Regions from separate parts of the Spirosoma endbachense genome, predicted to be linked through region 2. Evidence: riboswitches for the same ligand, from Rfam matches in the RefSeq annotation. Region 2 holds a riboswitch; each other region holds the start of a gene.

Region 1 (4,489 bases), 2.5 Mb from region 2:
AGGGAAGTGATCTGACAGCTACGGTGTTGAGTGCCAAAAACGGACTGATAATTCTCGAACAATTCGGTTTCACGTATGCCATTGCCCTCATTGGTGCCATTTTAACGGGCAAGCCATTGCGGTCCACGCTGTTCGGATTTCCAATCATTTTTGGGCTGACAGTACTGGCCCTGGTGCTGGCTGGAAATAAAACGCTGAAAGATCTGAACCTGGAAGCAGTCATTTTCAGCTTAGGCATTGGTTTGCTGGTGGGTAATCTGGTTCAACTACCCGACTGGCTGAAGGGCGCACTGGCTACGGAGTTGTTCGTCAAAATAGGGTTGGTATTGCTGGGAACGACTGTCATTTTTGGTGATATTCTGAAAGCCGGATCACTAGGATTGGTGCAGGCTCTGGTCGTGGTGGTGTCGGTCTGGTATTTTGCCTACTGGATCAGTAAACGGCTGAAAATAGACGATGAACTGACCATGATGCTGGCGTCGGCCGTGTCGATCTGTGGGGTGTCAGCAGCCATTGCAACCTCGGGAGCGATTCAGGGCGATAGCAAAAAGCTTTCCTATGTTATTTCGCTGGTACTGATTACGGCGATTCCAATGATGTTGTTCATGCCCTATGCAGCGCACGCGCTCGGTTTGTCGCCGGAGGTAACGGGAGCCTGGCTGGGCGGAACGATCGATACAACCGGTGCGGTTGTGGCATCAGGAACATTAGCGGGCGATGAGGCTTTAAAAATCAGTACCATTGTCAAATTTTCGCAGAATGTGTTGCTGGGCGTGGCCGCTTTTGCCATTAGCGTATACTGGACCTATACTAAAAACCAGTCTGCCGATGTGCAGACCAGTAAACCAACTTTGGGCGTCATCTGGGAGCGATTTCCGAAGTTTATTCTGGGCTTTCTGGGAGCATCATTGCTGTTTTCTTTTGTGTTGGATGCGGAAACGGTAGACAGCGTAAAAGGAAGTCTAAAAAGCCTTCAGGGACTATGGTTTGCGCTGGCCTTCACCAGCATTGGCCTTGAAACCCGCTTTGCGGATCTGTTCAAAGCCGACAATCGCCGACCGCTTTACGCCTTTTTGATTGCCCAGACATTCAATATTTTTATCACGCTAATAATCGCGTATTTTCTGTTTCGGTAAGCTTTACGATCGGGCTGGATGCTGGCCCGATTGCAGTAAATTCTACGCTGACCAGCGGGTGAAGTAGTAAATTTTCAAGAAAAGTATTCTTTTCTTATAGATTATATAGGAATTTGTTGCTTTTTTGAAAACAGAGGCTCTATATTTGAATCGTCTTACACTTACTACCTGCAAAGTAGCTGTGGATTTATACCGAAAGGGGGAGAGACAGGCTCATTGAACCCTTAGCAACGTTCCAGTTGGAAACCGTGCTAACCTGCCTAATTGGTTAGGAACTATAAATTTACACCCGCTCCGGCGGACAGGCATGATTACCCAAACATCTTCTTCCGGCTCCTGTAGAATCAGGAATTCACGCAATTTGGCTCTACAATTCTGTTGTTGCCTTTGTTGATTGGCGGACCAATGATCTATTGGCTGTACTGTTGATTGATTATTCGTAACTCCATCTCGATACGTCGGCTAAATAGCTCCCGCTGATTTATTCTGTATCAATATATTCTACTTAATATATAGAATATATGTATTAATAATTATTCCTGTGAACTCACCACCAGTTTACGGTCTAGACACAAACACCATGACACACAAAGTTTTACGCACGTTTTACCGCTTACTGCATTTGAGCATTGCCCTTTTATGGCTTTCACAAAATGCTCTAGCCCAGGGACAGTCGGTTTCTGGAACAATCAGGGACAAAGCAACCGGAGAAGGGTTGTCCGGAGTATCTGTTGTAGTGAAGGGGACAACCACAGGCACAACATCTGACCAGGAAGGACGATTTAAATTGAACGCTCCCTCAAACGCAACCCTGATTTTCTCATTCATTGGCTATTCATCTGTGGAGCAACCCGTACAGGGCCGAACAGCTTTTTCAATTGATCTGAGTGCCGATACGAAGCAACTCAGCGAAGTGATGGTGGTTGGCTATGGTACGCAGACAAAAGCCGAATTTACGGGATCGGCTGTGCGGGTCAACGGCGACGCGATCAAACAACAACCCGTACAAAGTTTCGATCAGGCCCTTCAGGGGCGGGCCGCCGGAGTAAGTATTGCGCAGCCCAATGGCGTACTCAACAATCCGCCCGTGATCCGGATTCGCGGAGTAAATTCAATCTCGCTGAGTTCGTATCCACTGGTTGTGGTCGATGGTATTCCTATCAATACGGGAAATGTGTCGGCTAGTACGGCTGTACCCAACAACCCGCTCGGCGACATCAATCCCGCCGATATTGAATCGATCGATGTGCTGAAAGATGCCGCTTCGACTTCCATTTACGGTTCACGGGCTGCTGCGGGTGTGTTGCTGATCACCACCAAGCGCGGAAAAGAAGGGAAGCCACGGATCAGCTATGAGACCTGGGTTGGCTCTTCCGAAACGGTTCGGCTACCCAAGCTATTGAACGCTGAACAATACATCGCCATCAAGAATGAAGCTGTTTTGAATGCCAAGATTCTGGGCGGTAATCAGAACAACGACAATGTTGCATCGGCACTTTTCTTTCAGAATAATAATCCCGATGGTTCTCCTATCGACACCCGGTGGTACGATTACATCTACCGGACGGGGGTATCGCAAAGCCACAATATCAGCGTATCGGGTGGTACAAAATCAACGACCTATTATTTCTCTGCCAACTACACCAAGCAGCAGGGAATTCTGAAAGGAAATGATTTTAACCGGAAAGGTGCCCGATTTAATATCGATCAGGACATTACAAACTGGCTGAAACTGAAAGCGAGCGTTTCCTATAATACCAGTTTCAATCTGTCGCCCTACTCGGGGTCAACCCCCAATACGACCTTCCTGCTGGTCTCGGCAGCCCGCCTGGCCATCGCCCTGCCACCAAATGTACCCGTCTATAATACAGATGGGAGCTATAGCATCAATCCCGCCAGCCCGAACACAATTGGCATGGGCAACAATCAGGTGATCAGTAATTTCGGAAACCCGGTAGCACTGCTGGATTTAAACCGGTATTCATCCGAAAACGACCGGATCATCGGTAGTTTCAGCGCGAATGCCAAACTGCTGAAGAACCTCGACTTTACAACGACTTACTCCATTGACCGTCTGCGAACTGATAACATCAGTTTCGATAGTCCGATTCAGGGGAATGGCTATTCGAGCAAGGGCTCGGCCACCAACGTCAGTGCCGTTCGCGATAACTGGGACTGGGCCAATACACTGACATATAATGAGACCTTTGGCAGCAAACATGCCCTGTCGGTTCTGGCGGGATATGACGTGCAGAAGTTTAATAATTCATCCTGGGGGGCCACCCGCACGCAGACGTCTGATCCATTTTTTCAGAATTATCAGGGGAACTGGGGCTCGATTACGGCCTCAAACAACGACCTGAATGAGCGGGCTTATCTGTCGTTCTTTTCGCGGCTGACGTATGATCTGAGTAAGAAATATTTCGCTACCATCAACTTCCGGCGGGATGGTAACTCAGCCCTGGGAACCGGTCGGAAATACGGAAACTTCGGCGGAGTATCGGCCGGGTGGGCCTTATCGGAGGAGCCATTCTATAAAAACTCACGACTGTCCACAACTCTCAGTAATGTTAAACTCCGGGCCAGCTGGGGCCGGGTCGGTAATGGTAACCTGAGCGATTCGTATAGCTCACTGGAATTGTATAGTGGCTCGCTGTATGGGAATGTGCCGACCTGGTCGATTTCGCAGGCGGGTAACCCCAACTTAGGCTGGGAAACCAGCGACCAGACGAACATCGGTGCTGATCTGGGCTTCCTCAACGACCGCGTACAGGTTGAACTGACGTATTTTAATAACAATGTCAACGGTCTGATTCTGAGTGCTCCACAGGCCGTATCGAAAGGCATTCCCAGTAATTCGATTCTGGGTAATGTCGGGGCCATGTACAACCAGGGCATTGAACTGGGTATTACTGGAACCGTTGTTCGGAAAGGTGACTTTTCCTGGAATGCTTCGCTCAATTACACCAATCTGACCAATAAAGTAACGGCATTGTCGGATGGTAATACCGACATCGTCGGAACAACCATGGTCGCCTATGAGGCCACGAACGTCACGCGGGTTGGCTATTCGGTGGGGAGTTTGTATGGGGCTAAAACGGCCGGAGTAAATCCTGATAATGGCCGTCGCATTTTTATCAACGCCAAAGGCGAGAAAGTGCAGTATAGCCAGGTTGTGGCACCGGGCGAAAGCCAGTGGACGTACCTGGATGGCAAGACGGCCCCCGCCATTACGGGCGCAGACTATTACCTGATTGGCAATGCATTACCGAAATGGTACGGCGGCTTTTCCAATAATTTCAAGTACCGGAATTTCGATGCTGGGTTTAACCTGACCTTTTCGGGTGGTAACC
Region 2 (4,489 bases):
TGGCTCACAAACCGGCGTAAAGCGGCCAACTTCGTATCGATCTCCTTTCGGGCTTTGGCAATATTCTCCGGGGTCTTTTTGGCTGTACCGGCAAACAAGGCCACCGTCGCTACGTCCAGGTCGCCCCGCTCCAGTTTAGGCAGATCAAACTGGCCTTTCGTTTCTGTACCGGCATCATTACCGGCGGTATTAAAATCGGCCAGAATGTCCAGATGCGGATCGATGGTTAGGGCGTATTTATGCACCCGACGCACGACCGCATCGGTTAGAGAGTCTGATTTGACCGGAACTTGCTGTGCACTGGCCGTAAGCCCAAGGGCTAACGACCAGGCGAGTCCGGTGGTGAAAAACGGGGAAGGTTTCATAGTGAGGATTGATGAAATTTGATTTCTAGTTGTTGATGAAGTGGACACGTAACAATAACCCAATTATAGTCTTACCGACTCGCTACAGCATTCGACGGTATGGCTACCACCGTTACATCGAGTGTGAAGTCGTCGTAAATCGCTTTGTCGCCAATGGTTTCGAAGAAGCTCTTTGAGCCATAATTGATGCCGTATTTAGTCCGGTCAACTGTCAATTTGGCCGTTGCCGTCAGCTTGCCACTCTCTGTTTTGAGCTGAGCCGGAAATTTGATGTCGTGCGTAATGCCTTTGATGGTCAATTTCCCCTCTAGACTATATTTGCCGTCGCCTGTTGGCGTTACCGACGCAATTGCCAATCGAGCCGTCGGATACTTTTCAACCCCGAAAAAGTCGTCATTTTTCAGGTGTCCTACCAGCTTGGCATTTTTATCAGCATCGGTTAAATCACTCACGGTCAATGCCTTCAGATTAACCTCGAACGTACCACTTTTCAGCCTGTCTCCTGCCAGCAACAGCGAACCGCTACTGATTGGAGCCAGTCCCGTATGCTCACCGGTTACTTTTTTACCTGTCCAGACGAGTCGGCTTTGTTGGGTATCGACTTTATACGTGACTTCTTTCGCTTTTGGCGGAGTTGGATTTGCCACCGAAACCAGCGAGAGGGCCATCAGGCCAAACAGGAGTTGAATTGTCTTTTTCATATCGATCCGCCGAAGCGGTATTTTCAGGTATTTAGTTTTGGTTTTTTGATGAGCCGGTACATTGAGTGTCATGGCTCGTGGCGTGTATTCGGCAAGGTATGCAGGCGTATCTAGCTGGTATCGTTACTTGTGTTTTTCGTCATTTCCCTATAAAGATATTTATTCCATAGATTTAATAGAATAAAATTGAAAATAGCCTTCTTGCTGCTCATCAATAAATAGAATTTACTGACTAGAGCGAAGCCAGCCGAACAAAATGACTCAATGGCAACAAAAGCAGGATATTGGGCTCATGGAGCGGGCTGCTCCGGAAAAACGAGAAAAGCAGCGTTGGGCGTGCGTAATCATGGAATGTAAATTTATAGTTCCTAACGAAGTAGGCAGGTTAGCACTATCGCCAACTGGCAAGTTGCTAAGGGTTCAATGAGCCTGTCTCTCCCCCTTTCGGTATAAATCCACAGCTACTTTGCAGGTAGTAAGTGTAAGACGGTTCAAAGATAAATGACTCGTTTCCAGAAAAGCAAACTTCTCCTATAGATTTTGTTATTTTTTTAATTCTTCAATGAATAGATGCTTTCACTTTACGTAAACCTGAAATCAGAAGGCACCAAAACCGGCTATTCGTTGCCGGTGAATAAATCGTGTAGGTCGAACCGTTCGTTTGGCCCGCGCAATTTTGTTTACAGAAGCGATACAAATACAGATTTAAACCCTCCAGTAAATTAATCCAGCATATAGAGCAAGTTGTAAAGAGTGTGTTGTAGCGGAGCTTTTCGTATTTTTGACCCTTCACGACCCAATTTTTTCGCTCATGCCTTATTGTCGGCTCCTGATTATTACTTTCATCAACGTTATTTTTCTCACAAAGGCTTTTTCGCAGTCAACAACTCCTTCTTTCCTGCAACTGAATGCCAGTCAGAACCGCTGGGCCGACTCCGTCTTTGCAACGCTGACACCCGATGAACGCATCGGTCAGTTGATCATGGTTTCGGGCTACTCGAACCGAAAACCCACCTATGAAGATTCGCTCGTAAATCTGGTTAGAACCTATAAGCTTGGCGGAGTAGTCATGTTTCAGGGAGGGCCAATCCGGCAGGCAAAACTCACCAATCGGTTACAGGCACTTTCGACAGTCCCCCTTTTAATTGCGATGGACGCCGAGTGGGGGCTGGCCATGCGGTTGGATAGTACGGTTCGCTATCCCTACCAGATGACACTCGGAGCCATGCAGGGCAACGATTCGCTCATCTACACCATGGGCGCAAATCTGGCTAAACAGGCCCGCCGGTTAGGTGTTCATGTCAACTTTGCCCCTTCGGTCGATGTCAATAATAATCCCAATAACCCGGTTATTAACTTTCGATCTTTTGGCGAAGATAAATATGCGGTTGCACGTAAAGCCCTTGCCTATATGCGGGGCATGCAGGACAACCATCTGTTAACCAGCCTGAAGCACTTTCCGGGTCATGGCGATACAGGTACCGATTCGCACTATGATTTACCGCTGATCAATAAAAGCCGGGCGCAACTCGACTCGCTGGAGTTGTATCCGTTCAAACAGTTGATCAACGCCGGAGCCGCCGGTGTCATGATCGCTCACCTGAGCATCCCCTCCCTCGACACAACCCGTAACCGCCCCTCAACACTTTCACCCGCCATCGTCACCAACCTGCTCAAAAACGAACTGGGTTTTCAGGGATTGATTTTCTCAGACGCGATGAACATGAAGGGCGTCACGAAATATTTCCCATCCGGCCAGGCCGATGAGCTTGGTCTGGAAGCGGGTATGGATGTCCTGGAATTTACCGAAGATGTTCCGGCGGCTATGGCTCAGATTAAACAGGCTATAGCTACTGGTCGTATGACCCAGGAATCGCTGGACGCCCGCTGTCTGAAAGTACTACGCGCGAAGGCGTGGGTTGGTTTGAATCAATACAAACCCATTGTGCTCGATAATCTGGTCAATGACCTGAATCCGGTTAGCGATGACCTGCTCAACCGCAAACTCACTGAAGCAAGCCTGACGGTTCTGAAAAATACCAATAATCTGTTGCCCCTGCAACGGCTGGATACGTTACGGATTGCCTCAGTAGCCATTGAAAGCGATAAAGTCACGGCCTTTCAGAAAATGGCCGCCAACTACACACTGGTTGATCATTTCAATATTACCTCCAAAACACCCGATTCGACACTGGCTCAGGTTCGGGATTCGCTCAAAAATTATAATTTGATTCTGGTCGATGTGCATCTGAATAACATCCGGCCTGCGGTCAAGTATGGCCTCCAGTCAAAAACTGCGGGGTTGGTCAGTGAATTAGTGGCGACGGGCAAAGCCGTGGTTACAGTCTTTGGAAACGTCTATGCGCTCGACAAGCTGACCTTTCCGGCAGATACTGTTCTTGCTAGCCGCAACATCGAGCAGGCGCGGGCCATTGTGATGCCCTATCAATTGACTACCTACGCCGAAGAGCTCTCGGCCCAGTTGATTTTTGGCGCGATTGGCGCATCGGGCAAACTCCCCGTTACGGTTAACCAACGCTTCCGGGTGGGCGATGGACTGGCGATCAAACCGCTTGGCCGTCTGAAATACACGATCCCCGAAGAGGTTGGCATTGATAGCCGTTACCTGATGCAACAGGTTGATTCACTGGTAAATGTTGGGCTGGCCCAGAAAGCGTTTCCGGGCTGTGTGGTACAAATGGCCAAAGATGGCAAAGTCATCTTTCACAAAGCATATGGTACACACACATACGATGCATCGCTGGGTGCCGAGCCAAAGCCAACGCAGTTAGACGATCTGTTCGACATGGCCTCTGTAACGAAAGTAAGCACCTCAACGCCCGCTCTGATGAAGCTGGTCGATGAAGGGAAGTTCAACCTCGACGGTAAAATGGTCGATTACCTGCCCTGGCTCAAGAAATCGAATAAAGCCGATTTACGCTGGCGCGATGTACTGACTCATCAGGCCCGGTTGAAAGCCTGGATTGCTTTCTGGAAAGACACCAAAAATGAAGATGATTCCTGGAAACCCAAAACGTTCAAAGCTGAGCGCTCCGGTCGTTATCCCATTGAAGTGACTGATAGCCTGTTTGAATTCAAAAAATATCCCAAAACGATCTATCAGCAAATTAAAGACTCGCCACTGAACGAAAAGAAAGAGTATGTATACTCTGACCTATCGTTCATTCTGTATCCCCAGGTGGTGAAGCGAATCACGAAAACGAATTTCGAAGACTATCTCAAAACAAATTTCTATCGGCCATTGGGCGCTACAACGCTAACGTATCACCCCAGAAATTTCTACTCGCTCAATCGCATTGCGCCGACTGAGTATGACTCACTGTTTCGCAAAACACTGATCTGGGGGCGCGTTCATGACGAAGGAGCTGCCATGCTCGACGGCCTGTCGGGTCATGCGGGCTT
Region 3 (4,489 bases), 360 kb from region 2:
TCGTAATAATTATCGAATAACCCCCTGAACTCAGCTACCGGAGCCGATAAATCGTATCGGCCACTGAGTGCCACTAATTTGCCAAACCATTGCGGATGACGAAAGGCAATGTTTGCCGCATGATAGGCTCCCAAACTGCATCCGTGCGAAATCATGAAGGGCTGCGGATTTTTCAGACGCGAAAACGGCAGAACTTCATTCAGAATATACTCCTCATATTGCCCATGCCGCTTAATACGTTCTGGTGGAGGAATATAGCGGTTATAAATACTTTCCCGATCAACGCTATCAACACAAAAAAGCTGGAGCCAGCCATTTTCAAGCCGGTCGGCCAGGGCATTTACAAGCCCCAGTTCTTCATACTCATAAAAACGACCTCGTCGGGTCGGAAAGACAAGTACACGAGCCCCCGAATGGCCGAAGACAAGCAACTCCATGTCACGATTCAGATTTGGACTGAACCATTTATGATACTCACGATGCATAAGGAAGGTGATAGATTGGGTGAAATTGCATCAGAGAGGGCAAATCAGGCTAACTTAGTAGGTAAACAAATTATTAAAAATCTGCGATTCCTGTAAGATCCGTTTCCATACCTGATAACCAGCCGGGTTAAGATGAAGTCCATCTCCTTCAAAAAAATCGCGACGTGGCCGACCATCGCTAGCCAATAAGGGCGAAGTCATGTCGATGGTTCGAAAAGCAGGGTTTTTAGCCACTTCGTCGGTAATGAGTTTGTTTGTCAGGCGAATATTATCGCCAATTCCCCAGCGTGCCGGACTAAGTTTGATCGTTAGAAAAAACAGCGGTACATCGGGTAGCTCCCGGCGCATTTTTTCGACAAGCGCGCAAAAAAACAGGTAAACTTCCTCAGGATGCCGACCGTCGCCCAGATCGTTGTCACCTGCGTAAAATACAATGGATTTAGGATTTGCCGGAACGACCAGCCGATCAAAAAACCAGGCACAGGCCGCCAATGTTGAACCGCCAAATCCTAAATTAAGCGTATCGAGTTGCGGAAAATCCTGAGCCAGCGTCGACCAAAGCCGAATCGATGAACTACCATAAAAAACAACCCGATCGGATGCGGGATGAGCTAACTTAATTTTGGCTTCGAGTTGCCGAACGTCGTCTTCGTACCAGACCATCTGGTTATTGTATGATTAAGGGTTGCCTAATGGCTTCTTACAACCCGCATGGGTAGATTACTGCACCAGAATGGGTTAACTCATAAGCTGACAAATGTGTTGTCTAATCTTTATGAACCCTTTAGGCATTATAGAATAATTTTTTTCAGTGATGCTACCCGCTCGTTGAAGAAAGCTTCATGCTAATGAAGGAATAATGCGTTACTTTTTTACTGTTTCGGCCATTTTGTTTGAATCAGATGCGGCTGAAGCCATCCATTTCCGGAGAATGCTGCCCAATGGCCGGAATTCGATCAGAAAGCCGTCGTGGCCATATAGGGAATCAATCTCTTCGTAGACGGCATTCGGAATATGCCGGGCCAAAAACTGCTGTTCGGCTGTTGGAAACAGCAAATCGGAACGAATACCAACTACCAGAGCGCGAGCTTTTATCTGGTTGAGTGCGTTCAGAATGCTACCTCGGTTTCGGCCGACATTGTGCGAATCCATTACTTTCGACAGTGTCCAGTACGTAAAGGCATTAAATCGATCGGCTATTTTTTCTCCCTGATAGCGTTGATAGCCAGCCGCTTTGTAGCCATCGAGTTGTTCATTGTTATCGAGAGCCTGCGTAAAGCCATATGTATCGTAGTTACGATAAGAAATCATGGCCATAGCCCGAGCGGCCCTCATCCCCGACATGCCTGCATCGTCGCGTTGTTCGATCCAGGTAGGGTCGGCTTCAATAGCCATACGCTGCGCTTCATTGAAGGCAATACACCAGGGCGATGCTACCGCGCTGACAGCAATCAGAACCAGATTTTCGATTAGATTCGGGCGCAGAATTGCCCATTCAACGGCTTGTTCTCCGCCAACAGATCCACCAATACAGGTATGAATTTTATCGATACCCAGCTCCTGCCGTAACAAGTCCAGCGCTTCAACCATATCGCGGATTGTAATTGTCGGGAAATCATGGTAGAAGGGTTTCCCTGTAGTTGTATTGACTGAGAGCGGCCCGGTCGAGCCATAACAGGAACCGAGAATATTGGCACAGACGATGAAGTCGGTATCGGGATTAAAATATTTGCCTGGCCCTACCATGCCATTCCACCAGTCGCCGGGGTCGGCATTACCAGTCAAAGCATGACAAATCCAGACAACGTTAGATCCATCGCTGTTCAATGTACCGCGTGTCGTGTAAGCTAACCGAAAACCCGGTAAGCTTTCTCCCGACTCAAGCGGGAACGAATATTTATAGTTAAAATAATGGATGTCCAATGGATAATGCGTTTTCTGCCCTAACGTTTTCAGGAATTATGGAGGCATAACTACGCTGAAAACCATAAACATATGGAACCGCACAAAACCACTCCCGGTTAGCGGTGCGATGAGGTGAGTGATGCTTAGTAGGCCTCGTAGGGCATACAGTGCCGTTTGTAGCGCATGTGAATAAACGATTTATAGTCCCTAACCGTCCGCTTTTGCGGTTGCTTTAGGCAGGAGTTAGCACCTTGCCATGTGGTAGGTTGCCAGCGATTCACAGAGCCTGATCTCTCCTCGCTTCTTTATAAATCAATTGACGTCGGTATGAAATGATTGACGTCTGGCAATTGACTTGATACCGCAAGTATACTAGCCAAAGCGCGCCAATCCAAACACAGACTCTATTTTCTGACCGTTGCCTTATTTTTTTTGACTTCGTTGTCGAGTAAGGTTTATTTAATCGGGCGGATATTTACTTTTGTGGCGAAGACACCCCCCCAATGAATCAATCCTACCGTTACAACCGTGAGAATGCTACCCGAGTAGCCGGAACTACAACTGTGAAGGATGCAATCGGGCAGTTGCTGAAAGCGTATCAACTTCAGACTCGCTTCAACGAAACGTACCTCGAAGCCTTTTGGGGACGTATGATGGGGCCAACGATTGCATCGCGAACAAACCGTCTCTACGTTAGGGACCGAAAATTACATATCGAGATCGCTTCGGCTCCCCTGCGTAACGAACTCGTCAATGCCAAGCAGAAACTAATTCAACTTGTTAATAAAGACATGGGTACCGATGTTATCGATGACGTGGTATTTATCTGAATAAGTTAGATTTTAAAACCGAAAAAGGCATTACTGGTCAGTAATGCCTTTTTCGGTTTTAAAAAATCCTGGCAGACTTCTTACGATAAGGAGCTGGCAAATTCGTGCATTGTGCTAAACTCGCCTTGTGGCTTTAAATAGCGAAGTAGTGCCTCAACCCGGTCAAGTAATTCCTCCCGGGAATGACGCCGAACATAAGCCGGGATCTTTTCATAGCCCGACAGGTCCGTAAACTCCCAGGGGTGAACGTATAAATTCAGAAAGCCATCAGCTCGAAGCGTTTGCCTGCATAGTTGTTTATAATAAGCAAACGGAAAGTTTTTTAGACTTAGCCAGAAAAGCGGCAACCGTAGGGTAGGCGTAACGGATGCCGGGATTTGCCAGACACCTGCTTCCCGGAATGGATGCCGTGGTTCGCCCCAGTGATTATAGCGACCAGGGAGCCAGGTCGGATGCAATGATGAATTATACTGATAGCCTGCCTGTTCAACATCGTTGGGGTCGACAAAACCCATGCGCGCGCGCCGGAAGCCGGTTACCGGACGATTAAGTAATTTCTCCAGCGTTAATCTGGATGTCAGTAAATCAGCAGGTTCGAAAGTCGTGTGGAAATAGCCGTGGGACGCAATTTCGTGCTTACCAGCTAGCTGACAGACTAATTCGGGTTCATGAAGGGCATAATTAGCCGTAGTGAAAAGCGTGGTACGAGCCTCAACTGCATCAAAGCGTTCGGCCAGCAAACGCAGACCCCGCGTTGAAACGGCCACTTGCTCACTCAGTGGAATGTTGTGACCGAACTCAACCGCAGTATCAAACTCCTCTACATCAACGGTGAATAATATTTGCCTCCCAGGGGGTGTTGCTCTTTGGTTGGGGCTTCCCATGTTGTAACGGTCTCCTCAATGTCGCTTGTGTCGCCGATGATATAAGCCGGGCGTTGTTTTACTTCCACAAACGTTTTCCCCAAATATACGCCGATGATCCCGATTATGATGAATTGAACACCACCGATGAGCAGCATCAACAGGACTAGCGTAGTCCAGCCAGAAACGGTCGCATTTGTAAAATACTTTTCGTAGAGGACTTCCGCCCCGAATAAACTGGCAAACATGAACATGCCGAAGCCGAGCAGAACAGACAAATACAAGGGCTTGGTAGAGAACGAGGTGATACCCATGGCAGCCAGATGCATCATCTTGCGAAATGAGTACTTAGAACGACCTGCGTAGCGAGCGGCTGGTTGATAGAGAATCCGGCATTGGCGGAAAC
Region 4 (4,489 bases), 1.7 Mb from region 2:
CATTTGTTTTGGGCTGTGTCGATACGCAATTCATTGGTGGTTATGCAGAAAAGATTGTCACCCTGGTGAATGTCCTCTATGTATAGCTGTCAACCAAAATATGTACCGATTACTATTCGTACAATAAATAGTATTCGGCCCACCGATTGTAAGAGAGAATATGTCAAATTGAAAATCCCGGCGATCTTATTTCGCCGGGATTTTTTGTTAATGAGTCTACGGGCAACTTGTTTAGAGAACGTGTTTTTTCTTCCCGAGCTGGGCGTATACTAGTTGAATAATACCGTCTTTCAGGCCCAGGTCTGGAACAATAATCTTATCGGCTCCAGCCCATCTCATGACGGAAATATAAATCCCGGCGGCCGGTACGATCACATCAGCACGGTCGGCATTAAGGCGGAGTTTGTTGATGCGGTCTTCCTGGTCAAACCCAGCGATGTAATCACGAATCCGTTCTATTTCGGTAAGGGTGGTTTCTAATTCTGAGGTTTTAGACGCCAGGTTGAATAATTTACTGATGTTACCTCCGGTGCCGACAGCGATAATTTCTTTAGATGAATCGATATTATCCTCAACCCAGTCTTCAATTTTTCGCCAGGCACCTTTGGTTTCTTTGCCTTCCAGTAGCCGCACCGAGCCGATTTTGAACGACTTGGAATTGATTTTCTGACGATTTTCATAAAGGTTCAGTTCGGTGCTGCCACCGCCAACATCGATATGAAGAAACTGCCGTTCATCGAGTGCCTGAACAACCACATTATTGATGAGTTCAGCTTCCTTGCTCCCATCGATAATATTAATCTTAATGCCTGTTGATGCTTCGATACGTTTAGCGACATCATGCCCATTGGAGGATTCACGCATGGCCGATGTCGCGCAGGCCATATAATCTTCCACTTCATGCAATTCCATCAGCAGTTTGTAAACCTGCATTAGTTTGGTGGTTCGGGCTTCACTTTCAGGAGTAAGCTCGCCAAAATTAAATACATCGTGCCCCAGCCGAAGCGGGAAACGTACGTATTCGACACGCTTGAAGCTAACAACGTTGTCGTTATGTAACACCGTTGAGATCTGCAGACGAGCTGCATTGGAACCGATATCGATGGCTGCTAGTTTCATCAACTATAGTTAGGTAGTGACCAATTCGCCGGAGCGGGGAATGAGCGAACCAGTGAACGGGATTAGTCACAAACTAGTCGCCTGTTCATTAATTCGCTCATTCAAAAATTCGCCCAAAAGTAAGCTATTTTTGGGACTATGGGTAGAATATGTATCTTTGCATAAGTGCTTATCAAGAAAGACGGAGGGATTGGACCCAACGATGTCTTGGCAACCAGCCGCTTACTATACAAGTAGGAAAAGGTGCCGCATTCCACCCCAATTTTTGGGGACAGATAAGTTAGCGTTTCTGCTTCCTTCCCCTGTTTTGATAAGCCCCGGTTTTTACGCTATACTATTTTAAGGCCGCCATTGGCGTGCCTTTAACTCTATAAATTTTGTATCAATTGGAACTGATTACAGACCTTCTGAAACAAAGAATTCTCGTTCTCGATGGTGCCATGGGAACGATGATCCAGCGGTATAACCTGACTGAAGCCGATTATCGGGGTGAGCGCTTTAAAGACTATCCACACGATGTAAAGGGAAATAATGATTTGCTGTCGATCACGCAGCCGCAGATCATTCAGGAAATCCATAAACAATATCTGGAAGCAGGGGCCGACATTATCGAAACCAATACGTTCAGCGGTACATCCATTGCTATGGCGGATTACCACATGGAAGAGCTGGCCTATGAACTGAACTATGAATCAGCCCGCATAGCTAAGGAAGTAACGGAGGAATTAACCAAGCAAAATCCTGATAAACCACGCTTTGTTGCGGGAGCAATGGGGCCGACAAACCGTACTGCTTCCCTTTCGCCCGATGTAAATAATCCGGCATATCGGGCTGTTACGTTCGATGAACTGGTGAATGCCTACTATGAGCAGGTAAGCGGTTTAGTGGAAGGGGGCGCCGACTTGCTGTTGGTCGAAACGATCTTTGATACACTGAATGCCAAGGCGGCTATGTTCGCCATTGATAAGTATTTCAATTTAAACCCGCAGCAGCCTGTTCGCCCAATCATGATCTCCGGCACCATTACAGATGCCAGTGGCCGGACATTATCAGGTCAGACAACCGAAGCTTTTTTATATTCAGTTTCCCATTTGCCCTTGCTAAGTGTAGGGCTCAACTGTGCATTGGGGGCCGAATTGATGCGGCCATACATTCAGACGCTCTCGAAAGAGGCACCGTTCTTTACGTCGGCCTATCCGAACGCGGGTTTGCCCAACGAATTTGGCGAATACGACGAAACGCCGGATATGATGGCATTGCAAATCGAAGATTTCATTAAAAGTAGTTTTGTCAATATTGTTGGTGGTTGCTGCGGCTCTACACCCGACCACATTCGGGCCATTGCCGACGTAGCGGCCAAATATCCGCCACGGCAACTCCCGCAACCTGAGCCCTATCAGAAGTTGAGCGGACTTGAACCGCTCAAAATTACAGAGCAAACGAATTTCCTGAACGTTGGTGAACGAACCAACGTGACAGGTTCCAAGAAATTTGCCCGGCTTATTAAGGAAGGTAATTACGACGAAGCACTGAGCATTGCACGTGGTCAGGTTGAAGGCGGAGCGCAGGTGATCGACATTAATATGGATGAAGGCATGTTGGATTCGGCGGAAGCCATGAAGACTTTCCTGAACCTGATTGCTGCCGAGCCTGATATTGCCCGTGTACCCATCATGGTCGACTCATCGAAATGGGAGGTCATTGAGGCAGGGCTGAAATGCGTTCAGGGAAAAGCCATCGTAAACTCTATTTCGCTCAAAGAAGGCGAAGAAGCGTTCATTGAACGGGCCCAGTTAGTGAAGCGATACGGGGCGGCTGCGGTTGTGATGGCATTCGATGAAACCGGCCAGGCCGATTCGTACGAGCGTCGTATCGAAATCTGCGAACGAGCTTATCGAATTCTGGTCGATAAAGTTCATTTCGCCCCGCAAGACATTATTTTCGACCCCAATATCCTGACTGTTGCAACGGGTATTGAGGAGCACAATAACTACGCTGTTGACTTTATCAATGCTACGCGCTGGATTAAGCAAAACCTGCCGCTAGCTAAAGTAAGTGGGGGCGTATCGAATATTTCGTTCAGTTTTCGAGGCAACGATGTTGTGCGTGAAGCCATGCACTCGGCCTTTCTGTACCATGCAATTCGGGCAGGTATGGATATGGGTATTGTCAATGCCGGGCAATTAGAGGTTTATGACAATATTCCAAAAGACCTGCTGGAACGTTGCGAAGATGTATTGTTAAACCGTAGAGACGATGCAACAGAACGGTTAGTTGATTTCGCCGAAACCGTAAAAGCAAAGGGGAAAGCGATCATACAGGACGAAAGCTGGCGGCTCGAACATGTTAATGAGCGGCTCAAACATGCGCTTGTAAAAGGTATCACAGACTATATCGATCAGGATGTAGAGGAAGCACGTCAGCTAGTCGAGCGCCCTTTGCATGTCATTGAAGGTCCGCTGATGGATGGTATGAACGTTGTTGGCGATCTGTTTGGCGCGGGAAAAATGTTTCTGCCACAGGTTGTAAAGTCGGCACGGGTCATGAAAAAGGCCGTGGCTTATCTGACCCCATTTATTGAAGCCGAAAAATCGGGAGAAGGCTCATCATCGGCCGGAAAAATCCTGCTGGCAACCGTCAAGGGCGATGTTCACGACATTGGCAAAAACATTGTTGGGGTCGTATTGGGCTGTAATAATTACGAGATCATTGACCTTGGCGTGATGGTCCCAACGCAGAAAATTCTGGATGCTGCCCGCGAACATAAGGTTGATATTATCGGTCTGAGCGGATTGATTACGCCCTCCTTAGACGAGATGGTCGGAGTTGCCAAGGAAATGGAGCGTCAGGGATTCACCCTGCCCTTGCTGATCGGTGGAGCCACAACGTCACGTATTCATACAGCAGTTAAAGTTGATCCGCATTATTCGGGTCCGGTCATTCACGTACTCGATGCCAGCCGGAGCGTTCCGGTTGCCGGGCGGCTTGTGAGTGAAACCGATGCTACTCGCGAGCTGATTTTTACTCAAATTAAAGCGGAATATGCCAAACTCCGCGATGACCATGCCAAGCGTCAGAAGGAGAAAAATTTGCTGGGAATCGAAAAGGCGCGCGCTAATCGCACCGTAATTGATTGGCAGAATTTCGAGCCGACCAAACCAACTTTTCTGGGCAATCGCTATTTCGATGATTATTCGATTGCAGAACTAGCCAATTACATCGACTGGACGCCTTTTTTCCAGACCTGGCAATTACACGGTAAATATCCGGCCATTTTCGACGATGCAGTCGTTGGGAAAGAAGCGCGTCAGCTGTTCGACGATGCGAATCAACTCTTGCAGGAAATCATCGACAATAAGCTGCTGAAAGC

What was found. Region 2 has a riboswitch for S-adenosylmethionine ahead of GJR95_RS22605 (YceI family protein). Riboswitches for the same ligand answer to the same signal wherever they lie in the genome.
Region 1: linked by a shared signal. The riboswitch ahead of GJR95_RS32850 (SusC/RagA family TonB-linked outer membrane protein) and the one ahead of GJR95_RS22605 (YceI family protein) in region 2 are both predicted to bind S-adenosylmethionine.
Region 3: linked by a shared signal. The riboswitch ahead of GJR95_RS21095 (homoserine O-acetyltransferase family protein) and the one ahead of GJR95_RS22605 (YceI family protein) in region 2 are both predicted to bind S-adenosylmethionine.
Region 4: linked by a shared signal. The riboswitch ahead of metH (methionine synthase) and the one ahead of GJR95_RS22605 (YceI family protein) in region 2 are both predicted to bind S-adenosylmethionine.

Annotation. Positions count from the first base shown of each region.
Region 1 is NZ_CP045997.1:8,061,648-8,066,136, forward strand. It holds gene GJR95_RS32845 (YeiH family protein) at 1-1,136, shown strand, start outside; SAM riboswitch class I at 1,321-1,420, shown strand; gene GJR95_RS32850 (SusC/RagA family TonB-linked outer membrane protein) at 1,717-4,489, shown strand, end outside.
Region 2 is NZ_CP045997.1:5,595,299-5,599,787, reverse strand. It holds gene GJR95_RS22610 (dipeptidase) at 1-365, opposite strand, end outside; gene GJR95_RS22605 (YceI family protein) at 437-1,138, opposite strand; SAM riboswitch class I at 1,423-1,522, opposite strand; gene GJR95_RS22600 (glycoside hydrolase family 3 N-terminal domain-containing protein) at 1,878-4,489, shown strand, end outside.
Region 3 is NZ_CP045997.1:5,230,879-5,235,367, forward strand. It holds gene GJR95_RS21085 (esterase family protein) at 1-485, opposite strand, end outside; gene GJR95_RS21090 (GDSL-type esterase/lipase family protein) at 540-1,148, opposite strand; gene GJR95_RS21095 (homoserine O-acetyltransferase family protein) at 1,350-2,408, opposite strand; SAM riboswitch class I at 2,586-2,704, opposite strand; gene GJR95_RS21100 (DUF721 domain-containing protein) at 2,894-3,220, shown strand; gene GJR95_RS21105 (polysaccharide deacetylase family protein) at 3,301-4,104, opposite strand; gene GJR95_RS21110 (glycosyltransferase family 2 protein) at 4,041-4,489, opposite strand, start outside.
Region 4 is NZ_CP045997.1:3,859,041-3,863,529, forward strand. It holds gene GJR95_RS15570 (Ppx/GppA phosphatase family protein) at 232-1,119, opposite strand; SAM riboswitch class I at 1,286-1,401, shown strand; gene metH (methionine synthase) at 1,560-4,489, shown strand, end outside.